DNA from 2 places in the Methylobacterium mesophilicum SR1.6/6 genome. Region 2 is predicted to be linked to the other one. Evidence: riboswitches for the same ligand, from Rfam matches in the RefSeq annotation. Region 2 holds a riboswitch; the other holds the start of a gene.

Region 1 (7,409 bases), 1.7 Mb from region 2:
TTCGGGCCACGGCCGCTGATCGAGGACAACTCCATCCGCTCGCGCCCGACCGCGCTCTTCAACGGCCGGGTTGGCTACGCCTTCGAGAACGGCGTCAGCGTCTCCCTGGACGTATTGAATCTGACGAACAGCAAATCCGACCAGATCACCTACGCCTACGTCTCGCGCTTGCCTGGCGAGCCCGCCGAGGGGCTGATCGACCGAGTGTTCCACCCGGTCGAGCCCACCGCCGTGCGCCTCACCATCGCCGGACGGTTCTGATGCCTCGTCATCGATCCGGCGTCATCGCGAACGCCTCCGCGAAGCGCGCGATACCGGCTCTGGTCGGTGATGGCGCCCGACCCAAACGATGCGGCGATGCCGGACGGAGTGCTTCGATGGCTCGGGCGCATCGCTACGTCGTCGGCATGATGCCCCTGCTGGAAGCCATCATGCGAGACCAGGGGCGCTCCGCCCAGGCCGTCGCGACTGAACTGACGCGCCGTGCCGTGCAAAAGCCGCGCGGCGGGGTGATCTGGACATCGGCAGACGCGCAAAGGCTCCTGCGCCGCTCAAGCATTGGCCGGGAGGTGCATCGACCCGGTGGGCAGGCGGGAGACGGGGCCCCGGCAAGCCGCCGTGGCGTGGCCGTGGCAAGGTCGGACGGATAGGGGATGATAAAAGGGATGGTCCTATCCAAAGACGCAGCACCCGGCGTCGTCCGGCGCCGTATCGGTCTGCTCTACCTCGTCCTGATTGCGGCCAACATCGCGGCTTGGTCCTGGGCCTATAGCCTGTTCGCGGGGCAGCCGGCCCTGCTCTCGACCGCGCTGCTGGCCTACGTCTTCGGGCTACGGCACGCGGTCGATCCCGACCACATCGCCGCCATCGACAACGTCACCCGCAAGCTGATGCAGGCGGGCCAGCGGCCGGTCTCGGTCGGCTTCTGGTTCGCGCTCGGCCATTCCACCGTCGTGGTGGTGGCCGCGGCCGCGGTGGCGCTGGCCGCGACCAGCCTGATCACGGCCTCGGAAGGCTACCGGGAACTCGGCGGCCTGATCGGCACCGGCGTCTCGGCCGCCTTCCTCATCCTTATCGGCTTGGTCAATCTCGTCGTCCTCGTGGGCGTCTGGCGCGCGTTCCGACAGGTGCGGCGCACCGGCCGCTACGTCGAGGCCGACCTCGACATGCTGCTCGCCAACCAGGGCGTGCTCGCCCGGATCCTGCGGCCGCTATTCCGCCTCGTGACGCGCTCCTGGCACATGTACCCGCTGGGCCTGCTCTTCGCGCTCGGCTTCGACACCGCCACGGAGGTGAGCCTCTTCGGGCTCTCGGCCGCTCAGGCGAGCCAGGGCACAGACCTCTGGACGATCCTTGTCTTCCCGGCCCTGTTCACCGCTGGGATGACCCTGATCGACGCGACCGATGGCGTGCTGATGCTCGGCGCCTACAGCTGGGCCTATGTCCAGCCCATGCGGAAGCTGTTCTATAACCTCACCATCACTCTGGTCTCGGTGGCTGTCGCGCTGGTGGTCGGCACGCTGGAGGCGCTAAACCTCCTGGCGGACAAGCTCAACCTCCAGGGCTGGTTCTGGCAACGGGTGGCCGCGATCAACGACCATTTCGGCGTGCTGGGTTTCGGCATCGTCGGCCTCTTCGCGGCGGCGTGGCTCCTGTCGTTCCTGATCTACCGCCTCGGCCGGTTCGACCGTATCGACGTAAGACCTGCAGATGCTCCCTGACCACTCACGGGCACCTCTTAGGACAACGACCGATCCGTCCCGGAAGACACACGACTCAACAACCTGTTTTCATGCGTTGACGGATAGAGACACCGCAGCCTAGCTTGAACGGGACGGTTCCCCTCGGGGATCAAAAGGGAACGTGGTGAGGTCACGCCCGTGAGGGCTCGGCCGATGCCGCGGCTGCCCCCGCAACTGTAAGCGGCGAGTCCTTCATCACGACGTCACTGGGCGGCCTCGCCCGGGAAGACGATGAGAGGGCGACGACCCGCGAGCCAGGAGACCTGCCGTCAGCCGTGGTCACACGCGGAGCTTGCCGGGCGGGGTGTCCTGGGAGGTGTCGCGGCGCCGTGGTTCCCTTGAGGACGCGGCCGCCGAGGCCTCGTTCGCGGTGACGTGCCACAGCCGTCCCCCGAGGCCGTCCCGTGTCCTGCTTCATCTCTCCCGCGCTCAGGCGTGCGCTCGTTTCGTCCTGCATCGGCAGCGTGGTTCTCTCCGCCTCGCCGGTCCTGGCCCAGCAGGTGGCCGCTCCCTTCGCCGATGCCCCCCGGCAAGCGGCTGCGGCCGAGGCGGCGGTCAGCCTCTCCGAGATCTCGGTTTCCGCTACCGGACTGCCGACGCCCATCGCCGCCACGGGATCGAGCGTCACGGTCCTGACCGACCGCGTGCTCGAAGACCAGCAGCGGCGCACCGTGCCGGACGCCCTGCAACAGGTGCCCGGCCTCAACGTGGTGCAGACGGGCGGCCCCGGCGGGCAGACATCGGTGTTCATCCGCGGCGCGAACTCGAACCAGACCAAGGTCCTGATCGACGGCATCGACGCCACGGACCCCTCGAACTCGAACGGCTCGTTCGACTTCGGTCAGCTGCTGACCGACGACCTCTCTCGCATCGAGGTCCTGCGCGGGCCTCAGAGCGGCCTTTACGGCAGTGACGCCATCGGCGGCGTGATCTCCTTCACGACCAAGCGGGGCGAGGGACCGACGCGCGTGACCCTGCGGACCGAGGGCGGATCGTTCGGCACCTTCAACCAGTTCGGCCGCATCAGCGGGGCGCAGGACGGCTTCGACTACTCCGTGTCGATCCAGCACTTCCGGGCAGCCGCGACGCCCGTCACGCCGCGCGACCTCGTGCCCTTCGGCCGCCCGATCCACCCGAACTACTACGACAACGAGACGGTCTCGGCGAAGCTCGGCTACCAGTTCACCGACACGTTCCGGGTCAACTCGACCACGCGGTTCATCAACTCGCGCCTGCTGTTCACCGGTACGGACTTCAGCACCTTCCCGGCATTTCCGTCCGCGGTCCGCAGCGCCGCCGACGTGCAGCAGCTCTTCACCCGCAACGAGGCCGAATGGACGCCCATCGTCGGCTTTCACAACATCTTCGCGATCAACTACTCGAACCTGTTCAACCGCCAGCAGCAGAACGAGTACGACCCGTTCGCCATCCAACCGACGACCGGCCTCGGCGAGCGCCTGCGCTACGAGTACCGCGGCGACTACCTTCTCTCGCCCGGCAACCTCGTCCTGTTCGGGGCGCAGCGCGACGAGGAGAGCCTGCTGACGAACGATCCGAACGCGTTCGGTGCCGGCACCCTCAAGGCGCGCAACGGCAACACGGCGGGCTACGGCGAGGTGCAACTGACGCCCTTCGACCGCGCCGCGCTCGTGGCCAACATCCGCCACGACGAGAACGACCAGTTCGGGCCCGCCACCACGTTCCGCGTCGCGCCGAGCTACATCCTGCCCGGCACCGAGACGCGCCTGAAGGGTAGCGTGGGCACGGGATTCAAGGCACCGACCCTCAGCCAGCTCTACCAGAACTTCCCGGCGTCCAACTTCTTCGGCAACCCGAACCTCAAGCCGGAGGAGAGCTTCGGGTTCGACGGCCTCGTCGTGCCGCATCTGATGCGGCCACTCGTCGGGTCTCGTCCTGGGGCATGCCTGCTGCCGAGCGGCCTCGCGGGGGCGGTGCTGGTCCTCGCGGCGGATATCGGCGTGCGCCTGCTTGCCACCCGGCCGGAACTCAAGCTCGGCGTGGTGACCGCTCTGGTCGGGGCGCCGTTCCTGATCGTGTTGCTTCTGCGCAGCCGTGGGAGGCGGGCATGAGCCTCGGGCTGCAGGATGCCCTGGTGACGCTGGATGGCCGGACCATCCTCTCGGACATCGGTCTGATCTTACAGCCTGGCCGCTTCGTCGGGCTGGTGGGCCCGAACGGGGCCGGCAAGACCACGCTCCTTCGCGTCCTGGCGGGGCTGATTACCCCAAGCCACGGCCAAGCCAACCTCGAAGGCCGTCCGCTGGCCGGCATGGGCCGCGACGAACGGGCTCGCCACATAGCCGCCCTGTTCCAGGGTGCGGGGGTCGGCTGGCCGATGACGGTCCGCGAGATCGTGGCGCTCGGACGGCTGCCGCACCGCCGGGCCTTCGCATCCCCGACCGACGCCGACGAAGCCGCGGTCGCTCGCGCGATGGCCCGCACCGACATCCTCCATCTCGCCGACCGAGCCGAGCCGACCCTCTCCTCGGGCGAGCGCATGCGCGCGCTGCTGGCCCGGGCGCTCGCGGTCGAGGCGCCGTGGCTTCTCGTCGACGAGCCGGTCACGGCCCTCGACCCGGCGCACCAGCTCGACGCGATGGCGCTGCTTCGGGCCATCGCGCGGGACGGCACCGGTGTCGTCGCCGTGCTTCACGACCTGACGCTCGCTGCCCGGTTCTGCGACCGCATCGTCGTGCTGGCCGATGGCCGCCTCATCGCCGACGGCAGCCCGGAGAAGGCCCTGAGCGATGTCCTGCTCGCCAGGGCGTTCGGCGTCACGGCCGAGCGGGGTTGGGCTTGCGACGGAACACGATACATCCTGCCCTGGGTGCGGTCCGGGGCTCAGACGGAGGAACGCGATGACGTCACCACCACGGACTGACGCGGTTACGACCCTGCTGCGCGAGGCGTTGTCCGACCCCGGCACCGCCTGGAGCCTCGGCAGCTTCGGGGCTATCGCCGAGTTCATGCGCGACCCCGACGAGGCCACGTTGCCGCTGCCGGACGGACGCATGGGTCTTGCAACGGAGCGGGGCGCCATCGCTCTCGCCCCCAGTCCCGACCTGCGTCCGGTGGCCTACGAGACCGCCGTCGCGACCGGCTGGAACCACGCCGTCGCCCTTTGCCTGCCTGAAGCGAGTTGCGCGATGAACCGGCGCGGCGTGGTGACGGAACTCGGTCCCGACCGGGACGCCGCCCGCGAACGGGACCGCAACGCCATCCTGTTCGATCTGGGCCTGGGTCTCTTGGCGGTCGATGCCTGCGTGCGCACGAGCGACCCGGAGGCCATCGCCTGCCTGCGGTCCGGCGTCGGACTGCCGCTGTTCGACCCTGCGAGCCCCATCGGTCGCCAACTCGTGGCGCTGAGCCCCCACCGGGTGTTCCTCGCCCGGGTCGGCCGCATCGAGGTCTATGCCCCGATCCCGGGCCCTGGCGGCACCAGCCCGGAGGGCCCTCACACACACGTCCTGCCCAAGCTCCTGCGCGGCGGTCGCACTCATGCGGCGACCACGCCGATTCCGGCAGGCTGGGTTCCCTGTGCCGGCATTCATCCGGCTCACCCCTACAAGGACATGATGGGCCAGCGGATCGCCTTCGACGTGGTCCGGCACGACGCCTTCCAGACCCTCCTCGACCGGTGGGGTGATCCTGACTTGCTCGCGGCCAAGCGCGGCGGGGACCTCAGCCCGGACAGCCTCGTGTCGAACCGCCACGCGCAGGCTGCCCGCCGTGTCGCCGAGGTCCAGGCGCGCTATCTGCGCGGTGAGACCGTCGAGGCTGACCCCGAGCTCGACGAGGACGAGGACGCCGCCCACCATGCCTGACCCCGCGTTCCATGAATGTTGAGGCACAACCGCGCCGGCAGAGGGTGGTGGGGCTGATCGGATGCCCGGGATCAGGCAAGTCCACCTATGCGCGCCGGTTCTTCGATCCGATGCAGGGCTGGGTGCACCTCACCCTGGACGATCTCCGCCAGACATTCTGGCCGCCGGACCGTCACGTCTACTGGCAGGTCCGACGAACGGACTGGAACGAAGAGGCACGCGGACTCCTCCACGGCACGAAGGTCGCCGCCCTGGACGCGGCCCTGGCGGCGGGGTTCAACGTGGTGATGGCCGACACCCATCTGACCCGCGAGGCGTTCGAAGCCGAGCTTCAAGTCATCGCGCGGCACGGGCTCTCGGTCGAGTGGAAGGTGTTCGACCTGTCCTGGGAGTCACTCCTTGCCCGCAATGAGGCCCGTGGCGGAGTTGACCCGTCACATCGTCAGCCGGAGACCGTCCTGCGGTTGGCCTACGAAGCCTTTCTGGCGCCCGACGCGTGGTGGCGCTCGCTCCCACAGGCTCAAGTCGAGCTCATTAAGCCTTGAAACGTACCCACCGTTTGAGCTGCAAATCGGCCATCGCGACTTAGCAGAGGTGTCCTCTTTGACATCTGCCTCTGAAATACCGTCGGGCCCTGCTAGGCGGTAACCAAGGGCGCATCGCCGTTCTTGTAGCATCGAAACATGTGTCTGCTTTCGGGATCCGGGCAGCCGTGCATGAGTGACTGCGTTGGGTCGGTAGGAGGCCGTCCGCTTTTTCGGCCGCGCCGCTCCGAAGCGGTAATTCTGCTTTCGGCCAGCACCGGTCTCGTCGACCGGCGCCTCTGAAGGACTGCAGTGGGTGGATTCCAGCCTGTCCGGTTTCGGTCGCGCAATGGGGAAAGCCGCCATCGTTAATTCATAGCCAGCGGAAGCGTGGTCCCGCGTTCATGCTCAGCTTTCCTGGCGCGAGGCGATCGCTACCAGCGATAGGACAGTCGGGCGAGAACGCGACGACCTTCGGCGTAGAAGCAGCCGAAATCGGCGTTGAAGCACGAAGCAACGTAGCGCTTGTCGAGCAGATTGTTCACGTTGATCGAGAAACGGTAATTGCCCCTCGTGTAGCTGACAACGCTGTCTAGCACCGTCGCGGCCGGAACCTTGAACGTGTTGGCATCGTCGCCATAGGTCGACCCAACAAAACGGACGCCGCCACCGAACCCGAAGCCCTGCCACTCGCCGGTCTGGACCGTATAATTTGCCCATACCGATGCCCGGTGCCGCGGGACCGTGACTGGCACCTTGCCGGCGTTGCCGCCGTCCGGATCCCGGGTGATCTCCGCATCGATGTAGGCGTAGGCCGCCCGGACATTCAGCCCTTCCGTCAAGCCGACTACCGCCTCCAGCTCGACGCCGCGGGAGGCGATCTCGCCGGTCTGCCGCGGCGCGAAGGTCGCATTGACGGCGTCGAACCGGATGACGTTCTGCCGGAGCAGGTCGAAGGCGGCCGCCGTGAAATAGCCGTTGAAGCCAGGGGGCTGATACTTGAGACCGACCTCGTACTGACGCCCGGTCTCAGGATTGAACAGTCGGCCGTCGAGGTCGACCTGAAGCGTCGGCAGGAAGGACTCGGAGTAGCTGACGTAGGGCGCGAGCCCGTTGTCGAAGTTGTAGATCAGGCCGGCCTTGCCGGTGAAAGCCTGGACGGCCTTCTCGCTCCGCGATCCCGCGAACCGGTTGTTCACGTCGGTATCGGCCCAGTCGCTCCGCCCGCCGAGAACGAGCGTGGCCCGCTCGATCCGGATCTGATCCTGAAGATAGACCCCCGTCTGCTCCTGATGGAC
Region 2 (7,409 bases):
CTCATCATCGTGCTCGCGCTGATCGGCGTCGTGCTGCTCCAGCGGTCCGAGGGCGGCCTGGGTCTGGGCGGCGGCGGGAGCGGCGGGGTGGCCGGCTTCATGACGGGCCGCGGACAGGCCAACGCCCTGACGCGGGCGACCGCGATCCTGGCGGCGCTGTTCTTCGCCACCAGTCTGATGCTGGCGATCCTGTCACACCGCTCGGCGGCGCCGAAGTCGATCCTCGACACCGGCGCGCCGCAGACATCGGGCCAGCCCGCCAAGCAGCCGACCGGCGCCGACAACCTGCTCGACACGCTGCGCCAGCAGCAGGACCGGGTTCCGGCCACGGCTCCGGCCCAGCCCGCGACCCCAGCTCAGCCGGCGATTCCGGACGCGCCGCAATCCCGCTGACGGCCTGCGCCGGGAGCGGCGCAGCGTCTCATCGCGCTTTTTGACGAATCGGCGTCAGCCGGTTCGTGCCATGCGTTCCGCGATCCCCAGCCCATGCACGGGCCGGGGCATCCGTCGTTTGGCAAACGCCAGCAGCTTCTTTATGGACCGACGCCCATGACGCGGTACGTTTTCATCACCGGCGGCGTGGTTTCGTCTCTTGGCAAGGGGCTCGCCTCGGCGGCCCTCGCGGCGGTGTTGCAGGCCCGCGGCTACCGGGTCCGGATGCGCAAGCTCGACCCCTATCTCAACGTCGATCCGGGCACGATGAGCCCGACCCAGCACGGCGAGGTCTTCGTCACCGACGACGGTGCCGAGACCGACCTCGACCTCGGCCATTACGAGCGCTTCACCGGCGTTCCGGCGAGCCGGGCCGACAACATCACCACCGGCCGCATCTATCAGGACATCATCGCCAAGGAGCGGCGCGGCGACTATCTCGGCGCCACGATCCAGGTGATCCCGCACGTCACCAACGCCATCAAGGACTTCGTCCTCGACGGCAACGACAGCTTCGACTTCGTGCTCGTGGAGATCGGCGGCACGGTGGGCGACATCGAGGGCCTCCCGTTCTTCGAGGCGATCCGTCAGCTCGGCCAGGAGCTGCCGCGCGGCACCTGCTGCTACGTCCACCTGACGCTGCTGCCCTACATCCCGTCCGCGGGCGAGCTGAAGACCAAGCCGACGCAGCACTCCGTGAAGGAGCTGCGCTCCATCGGAATCCAGCCCGACATCCTGCTCTGCCGCTGCGACCGGGACATCCCCACCGACGAGCGGCGCAAGCTCGCGCTGTTCTGCAACGTCCGCGAGACCGCGGTGATCGAGGCGCGGGACGTGGCCTCCATCTACGAGGTGCCGCTCTCCTACCGGACGGCCGGGCTCGATCGGGAGGTGCTCGGCCATTTCGGCCTGGAACACGGCGGCGAGCCGGATCTCGGCCGCTGGCGCACGATTGCCGAGCGCGTGCGAAACCCGGAAGGCGAGGTGTCCATCGCCATCGTCGGCAAGTACACGGGCCTGAAGGACGCCTACAAGTCGCTCACCGAGGCGCTGACCCACGGCGGCATCAGCCACCGGGTGAAGGTCAACCTCGAGTGGATCGAGGCGGAGGTGTTCGAGCGCGAGGACCCGGCGCCCTTCCTCGAAGGTCTCAACGGCATCCTGGTTCCGGGTGGATTCGGCCAGCGCGGCGCCGAGGGCAAGATCCGGGCGGCCCGCTACGCCCGCGAGAAGCGCATCCCCTATCTCGGCATCTGCTTCGGCATGCAGATGGCGGTGATCGAGGCCGCCCGATCCCTCGCGGGCATGCCGGAGGCCAATTCCACAGAGTTTGGGGAAACTGCCGAGCCGGTGGTCGGCCTGCTCACCGAGTGGCTGCGCGGCAACGAGCTGGAGCGGCGCGCCGCCGCCGGCGACCTCGGCGGCACGATGCGGCTCGGCGCCTACGAGGCCAAGCTCGATCCGGAATCGAAGATCGCCCAGATCTACGGGTCCGAGCAGATCTCCGAGCGGCACCGCCACCGTTACGAGGTCAACATGGCCTATCGCGAGCGGCTTGAGGCCAAGGGCCTGCGCTTCTCGGGTGTCTCGCCGGACGGGCTCCTGCCCGAGACGGTGGAACATGTCGGGCACCCGTGGTTCATCGGCGTGCAGTTCCACCCGGAGCTGAAGTCGCGTCCCTTCGAGCCGCACCCGCTGTTCAAGGGCTTTGTCGGCGCGGCGATCGAGCAGAGCCGGCTGGTCTGAGGGGGCTCGGGGCGCGGCGGCGCGCCGCTCCTCGCAGGACGGTCCCGCACCCTATATGGACGGGGCCGTGACCGAGATCCTCTTCTACCACATGCAGCGTCAGCCCTTGGAGAAGGTGCTGCCGAACCTCGTCGAGCGCTCGCTGGACCGCGGCTGGCAAGCGGCCGTCCAGGCAGCCAGCGAGGAGCGGCTGCAAGCTCTGGACGATCATCTCTGGACCTACTCCGACGAGAGCTTCCTGCCGCACGGCACCGACCGCGAGCCGGATGCCGGGAGTCAGCCCGTGGTGCTGACCCTGCGCGACGTGAACCCGAACCGAGCCTCGATCCGCTTCCTGGTCGAGGGCGCCGATCTCCCGCCCGATGCGGGTGCCTACGAGCGGATTTGCATCCTGTTCGATGGAACCGATCAGGACGCCCTGCTGCGCGCCCGCGAACAGTGGAAGCAGGCGAAGGATGCGGGTCATGCGGTCGCTTATTGGCAGCAGGACGATTCCGGGCGCTGGAACAAGAAGGCCTGACCGTGACCCTCAGCATCCGTCTCGCGGGCACCGCCCTCGCCCTAACTCTGGCGCTGGCCGCACCCGTGCGCGCTCAGGATGCACCGCACGGCCATCCACAGGGGGAGTCGCGGCAGGAGGCCCGGCCGGCGCCGCGCGGTCCGGAGGGGCGTCGTCTGCCGCCCGACTCGACGACCAAGCACAGCCTGACGCTTCCGGACGGCAAGACGCTCGACTTCACCGCCACGGCGGGAAGCCTGCCGCTCGTCGACGAGGCCGGCAAGCTGCAGGCCGAGATCGCCTACGTGGCCTACACGATGGCACCCGAGGCCGGTCGCGCGCGGCCCGTCACCTTCGCGGTCAACGGCGGCCCGGGCGCGTCGTCGGCCTATCTGAACATCGGCGCGATCGGCCCGTGGCGGCTGCCCGTCGGCAAGGACAGCATCAGCCCGTCGCAACCGGTCACGCTGACGCCCAACGACGGCACGTGGCTGGGCTTCAGCGATCTCGTCTTCCTCGACCCGGTGGGAACCGGCTACAGCCGCGCCGCCGACGGCAACGGCAAGAGTTACTGGTCGATCGACTCCGACGCCTCGACCCTGGCGGCGGTGATCGCCCGCTATCTGCGGGTGAACGACCGGATGGCGAGCCCGAAATTCTATGTCGGCGAGAGCTACGGCGGATTCCGCGGGCCCCTAATCGCCGAGAAGCTGCAGGAGGATATCGGCGTCGGCCTGTCGGGGATGGTCCTGCTCTCGCCGGTGCTCGATTTCGGCTGGCTCGAGACGCCGCGCGCCAATCCGTGGGGCTACGTGCTGAAGCTGCCCTCCCTGGCGGCCGGCGCGCTGGAGCGGGCCGGCACCGTGCCGAGGCCGAACCTGCTGGCCGACGCGGAAGCCTACGCGTCGGGGCCCTACTTGGCGGATCTCCTGAAAGGGCCGGGCGACGCGGCTGCGGTGGCGCGGATGACCGAGAAGGTCGCGCCGCTCGTCGGCCTCGACGCCGGCCTCGTCCGCGCCCAGGCGGCGCGGCTCACGACGCGGAGCGTCCAGCGCGAGATCGACCGGTCGGACGGCCGCGTGACGAGCGCCTACGACACCGGGATCACCGGTTGGGATCCGAACCCGGAGGCCGCGCAATCGAGCTTCGAGGATCCGCAGCTCACCGCCCTGCAGGCGCCGCTCACCAGCGCGATGCTTGATCTCAACGCGCGTACGTTGAAGTGGCCCGTACCCAACATGCGCTACGAGCTCCTCAACAACGCCGTGAACCGCGGCTGGTCCTGGGGGTCCGGGCGTCAGGCTCCGGAGGTGCTCTCGAACCTCAAGGGCGCGCTCGCCCTCGACGGGCGCCTGCGCGTCCTCGTCGCCCACGGCTTCACCGATCTCGTGACCCCCTACTACGCTTCGAAGCTGCTGCTCGCGCAGGTTCCCGCCTACGCCGCCGGCCGCCTCAGCCTTTCGGTCTACCCGGGCGGGCACATGTTCTACACGCGGCCGGATTCACGCACGGCATTCCGGACGGACGTGGAGCGGCTCTACGCGGACGCTGTCCGAGCGCGCGACGCCGAGAGCGCGCCGGCCGAGCGTTCCGCGGACCGGCCCTGAAGCCCGCCGGAATTTAAAGCGAAGCTGAGGGCCTCCGCGAATAGCGACAGATCCTCGGCCACCAAGGCAAGCGCGCCGGGTTACTTCAGCACGAGGCCGGCTGCCGGAATCGGGGCCATGCGGTCGTCGGCCCGGGCGGGCAGGAGAGTCGCCGCACGCGTGGCCGGCGAGCCAGGTCCCGTCGATCGAGGTCCTCGCCGGCCCGAAGCACGATCCGCGACATCGTCCCGATGGCGCCGCCCGGCGCAGACCCTGGATCCTGCGCAGGATTCCACCGCGTCTCCGTTGTGCGGAGGCTGTCATGCGTCTACAACGGTCCCGTGACGGTGCCCCGGCGACGGGGTGAAAAGGGAATGCGGTGAGGGGTGCGAACCTCGAATCCGCGGCTGCCCCCGCAACTGTGAGCGGCGAGTGCCTGCCAGAGTGCCACCGGAGCGATCCGGGAAGGCGGCCGGCGCGCAGAGCCGCGAGCCAGGAGACCTGCCGTCACGACAGGATCCCGAAATGCCGCCGGTGGGGCGGCTGGAGACAGGCAGATGACCACTTCGACCCTCGCCCCCGCCGCCCTCGGCACCCGCGTCGCCGAACGTCCGGTCGCCGTCGCCCTCGCGGCCGTCCTGGGTCTCGGCCTGCTCTTCATGGTGGGCTTCTCGCCGGCGATCGCGTTCCACAACGCGGCGCACGATTTCCGCCATACGCAAAACTTCCCCTGCCACTGACGCCCGCGTCCCAGGGATGATCATCCGGCTTCTGTCGGCGGCTCTGGCCGCCGGCTTCATCGCGGCTGCCGTCGTGAGCGGTCTCGAACTCACGCTGACCTCGCCGCTGATCCTCGCCGCTGAGCGCTACGAGCATGCCGAGCCCTCCCATCAGGCCTCGAAGGCGCTGCCGATCGTGCTCGCCCATGGCGGGCACGAGCACGCCACGCCCGAGGCAGCGCCGGAATGGCAGCCCGCGGAGGGCCTGCCGCGCATGGCCTTCACAGCCCTGGCGACCCTGGTCGGCGGCGTCGGCTACGCCCTGCTGCTCGGCGCCGTGATGCTCGCCTGCGGCCGCGAGCCGACGCCGCCGACCTGCCTCGCCTTCGCGATCGCGGGCTTCGGCAGTGTCGCCCTGGCGCCGGGCCTCGGCCTGCCTCCCGAACTGCCCGGCAGCGAGGCCGCGCCCCTGGCTGCCCGTCAGGCGTGGTGGGTGATGACCGCGGCGGCGACCGGCATGGGACTCTACCTCATCGCGATCCGCCGCTCGCTCATCGCGATCCTGGGCGGCCTCGTCCTGCTGATCGCGCCGCACGTGGCCGGCGCGCCCCAGCCCCCGACGGGCGCCTCCGAGCTTCCGGCCGCCCTCGCCGCCCAGTTCGCGGCCCGCTCCCTGGCGATCAGCTTCGTCTTCTGGGTCATGATCGCGCTCGGGTTCGGCTGGGCGTGGCAGGCCTTCGCCCGCGACAACGCGCGGGGTTCTGCCCGTGCCTGAGACGATCCTGTATGTCTGCACCACCTGCCGCCGGGAGGGCGACGATCCGGACGGACCCCGCGCTGGCGCCCGCCTGCTCGATGCCCTGAGGGCGCGGGTCGGCGACGCGCAGCAACTGCGCATCGAGCCGGTGGAGTGCCTCTCCGTCTGTAAGCGGCCCTGTACGGTGGCGGTGGCGTCGGCCGGCCGGTGGACCTACGTGTATGGCGATATGGATCCCGCCGCCTCCGCCGAGACGATCCTCGGCGGCCTCGGCGCGTACGCCGCCACGACGGACGGCATCGTGCCGTGGCGCGAGCGCCCGGCGGCGTTTCGCACCGGCGTCATCGCCCGCATTCCCCCCTTCCCCGAGCCCCGCCCGCTCCCGGCCGGCACCCTGGAGGCCGCCGAATGACCATCGTGTCTAAGATCCCCTGCACCATCGTCACGGGGTTCCTGGGAGCCGGCAAGACCACCCTGGTTCGCCACGTGGTCGAGAACGCCAAGGGTCGCCGCCTCGCGATTCTGGTCAACGAGTTCGGCGATGTCGGCTTCGACAAGTCGTTCCTGGCGGCCTGCGGCGTCGAGGGCTGCACCGAGGACGCCATCGTCGAGCTGCCCAACGGCTGCATCTGTTGCACGGTGGCGGACGACTTCGTGCCCGCCCTCGAGACCCTGCTCGCGCGCGCCGAGCCGCCGGAGCACATCCTGATCGAGACCTCAGGTCTCGCCCTCCCCAAGCCGTTGGTTCAGGCCTTCCAATGGCCGGCGATCCGCTCGCGCGTGACGGTGGACGGCGTCGTCGCGGTGGTTGACGGGCCGGCGGTGGCGTCGGGCGCCTTCGCGGAGGATCCGGCGGCCCTGGAGGCCCAGCGTGCCGCCGATCAGTCGGTGGACCACGACAATCCGCTGGAGGAAGTGTTCGAGGATCAACTCCTCTGTGCCGACCTCGTGGTGCTCAACAAGGCCGACCTGATCGACGCGCCGACACGCGCCCGCGTCCGCGCCGAGGTGGAGGGCCATCTGCCCCGCGCCGTGAAGGTGGTCGAGACCGCGAACGGCGTCATCGATCCCCGGGTGCTGCTGGGTCTCGGTGCGGCGGCCGAGGACGATCTCGACGCGCGGCCTTCGCACCATGGCGAGGGCGAAGACCACGACCACGACGATTTCGAGACCGTGGCGTTGCCGATCCGCCCGGCAATCACGGCCGGTGACCTCGCGGCCCGTGTAGAGCGGGCGGCGGGGACGGACGGTGTGCTGCGGATCAAGGGGTTCGCGGAGGTTGAGGGCAAGGCGATGCGCCTCGTGGTGCAGGGGGTCGGACGCCGCGTCGTCCACCACTTCGACCGGCCCTGGCGGGCGGGCGAACCGCGCGACGGCACGCTCGTGGTGATCGGCTTGAAGGGCTTCGACCGGGACGCGGTCGCCGCGGCGCTCGCGGGATGATGTCCGTCGCGCGCGCCCGTTCGGATACGCTCTGAGGGGCCGCCGCGATGCATCTGGTGCGCATCGATTCCGTTTCCCTCGACGAGGGTGAGGCAGCTGTGGATCTCGGGCAGGAGCCCGGCGATCTCGTCGTCGTGTCCTTCACCGACACCGACCTGTCCGGGATCGTCCAGGCCCACGCGGCCGAGCCAGGGCTTCCGAGCCTGCGGCTGGCCAAGCTCGCCAAG

Evidence for each region. Region 2 has a riboswitch for cobalamin ahead of MMSR116_RS15150 (CbtB domain-containing protein). Riboswitches for the same ligand answer to the same signal wherever they lie in the genome.
Region 1: another riboswitch for cobalamin. It lies ahead of MMSR116_RS32585 (TonB-dependent receptor); the one in region 2 lies ahead of MMSR116_RS15150 (CbtB domain-containing protein).

Annotation. Positions count from the first base shown of each region.
Region 1 covers NZ_CP043538.1:4,919,836-4,927,244, forward strand. Annotated here, with positions in the region: gene MMSR116_RS23325 (TonB-dependent receptor) at 1-261, shown strand, start outside; gene MMSR116_RS23330 (HoxN/HupN/NixA family nickel/cobalt transporter) at 666-1,721, shown strand; cobalamin riboswitch at 1,821-2,027, shown strand; partial or broken gene MMSR116_RS32585 (TonB-dependent receptor) at 2,243-2,659, shown strand; gene MMSR116_RS23335 (iron chelate uptake ABC transporter family permease subunit) at 2,711-3,832, shown strand; gene MMSR116_RS23340 (ABC transporter ATP-binding protein) at 3,829-4,644, shown strand; gene MMSR116_RS23345 (DUF6925 family protein) at 4,622-5,587, shown strand; gene MMSR116_RS23350 (AAA family ATPase) at 5,599-6,132, shown strand; gene MMSR116_RS23355 (TonB-dependent siderophore receptor) at 6,546-7,409, opposite strand, start outside.
Region 2 covers NZ_CP043538.1:3,184,198-3,191,606, reverse strand. Annotated here, with positions in the region: gene secG (preprotein translocase subunit SecG) at 1-393, shown strand, start outside; gene MMSR116_RS15165 (CTP synthase) at 550-2,178, shown strand; gene MMSR116_RS15160 (DNA polymerase III subunit chi) at 2,246-2,698, shown strand; gene MMSR116_RS15155 (S10 family peptidase) at 2,701-4,284, shown strand; cobalamin riboswitch at 4,592-4,786, shown strand; gene MMSR116_RS15150 (CbtB domain-containing protein) at 4,821-5,003, shown strand; gene MMSR116_RS15145 (CbtA family protein) at 5,020-5,757, shown strand; gene MMSR116_RS15140 (DUF1636 domain-containing protein) at 5,750-6,151, shown strand; gene cobW (cobalamin biosynthesis protein CobW) at 6,148-7,182, shown strand; gene cobN (cobaltochelatase subunit CobN) at 7,230-7,409, shown strand, end outside.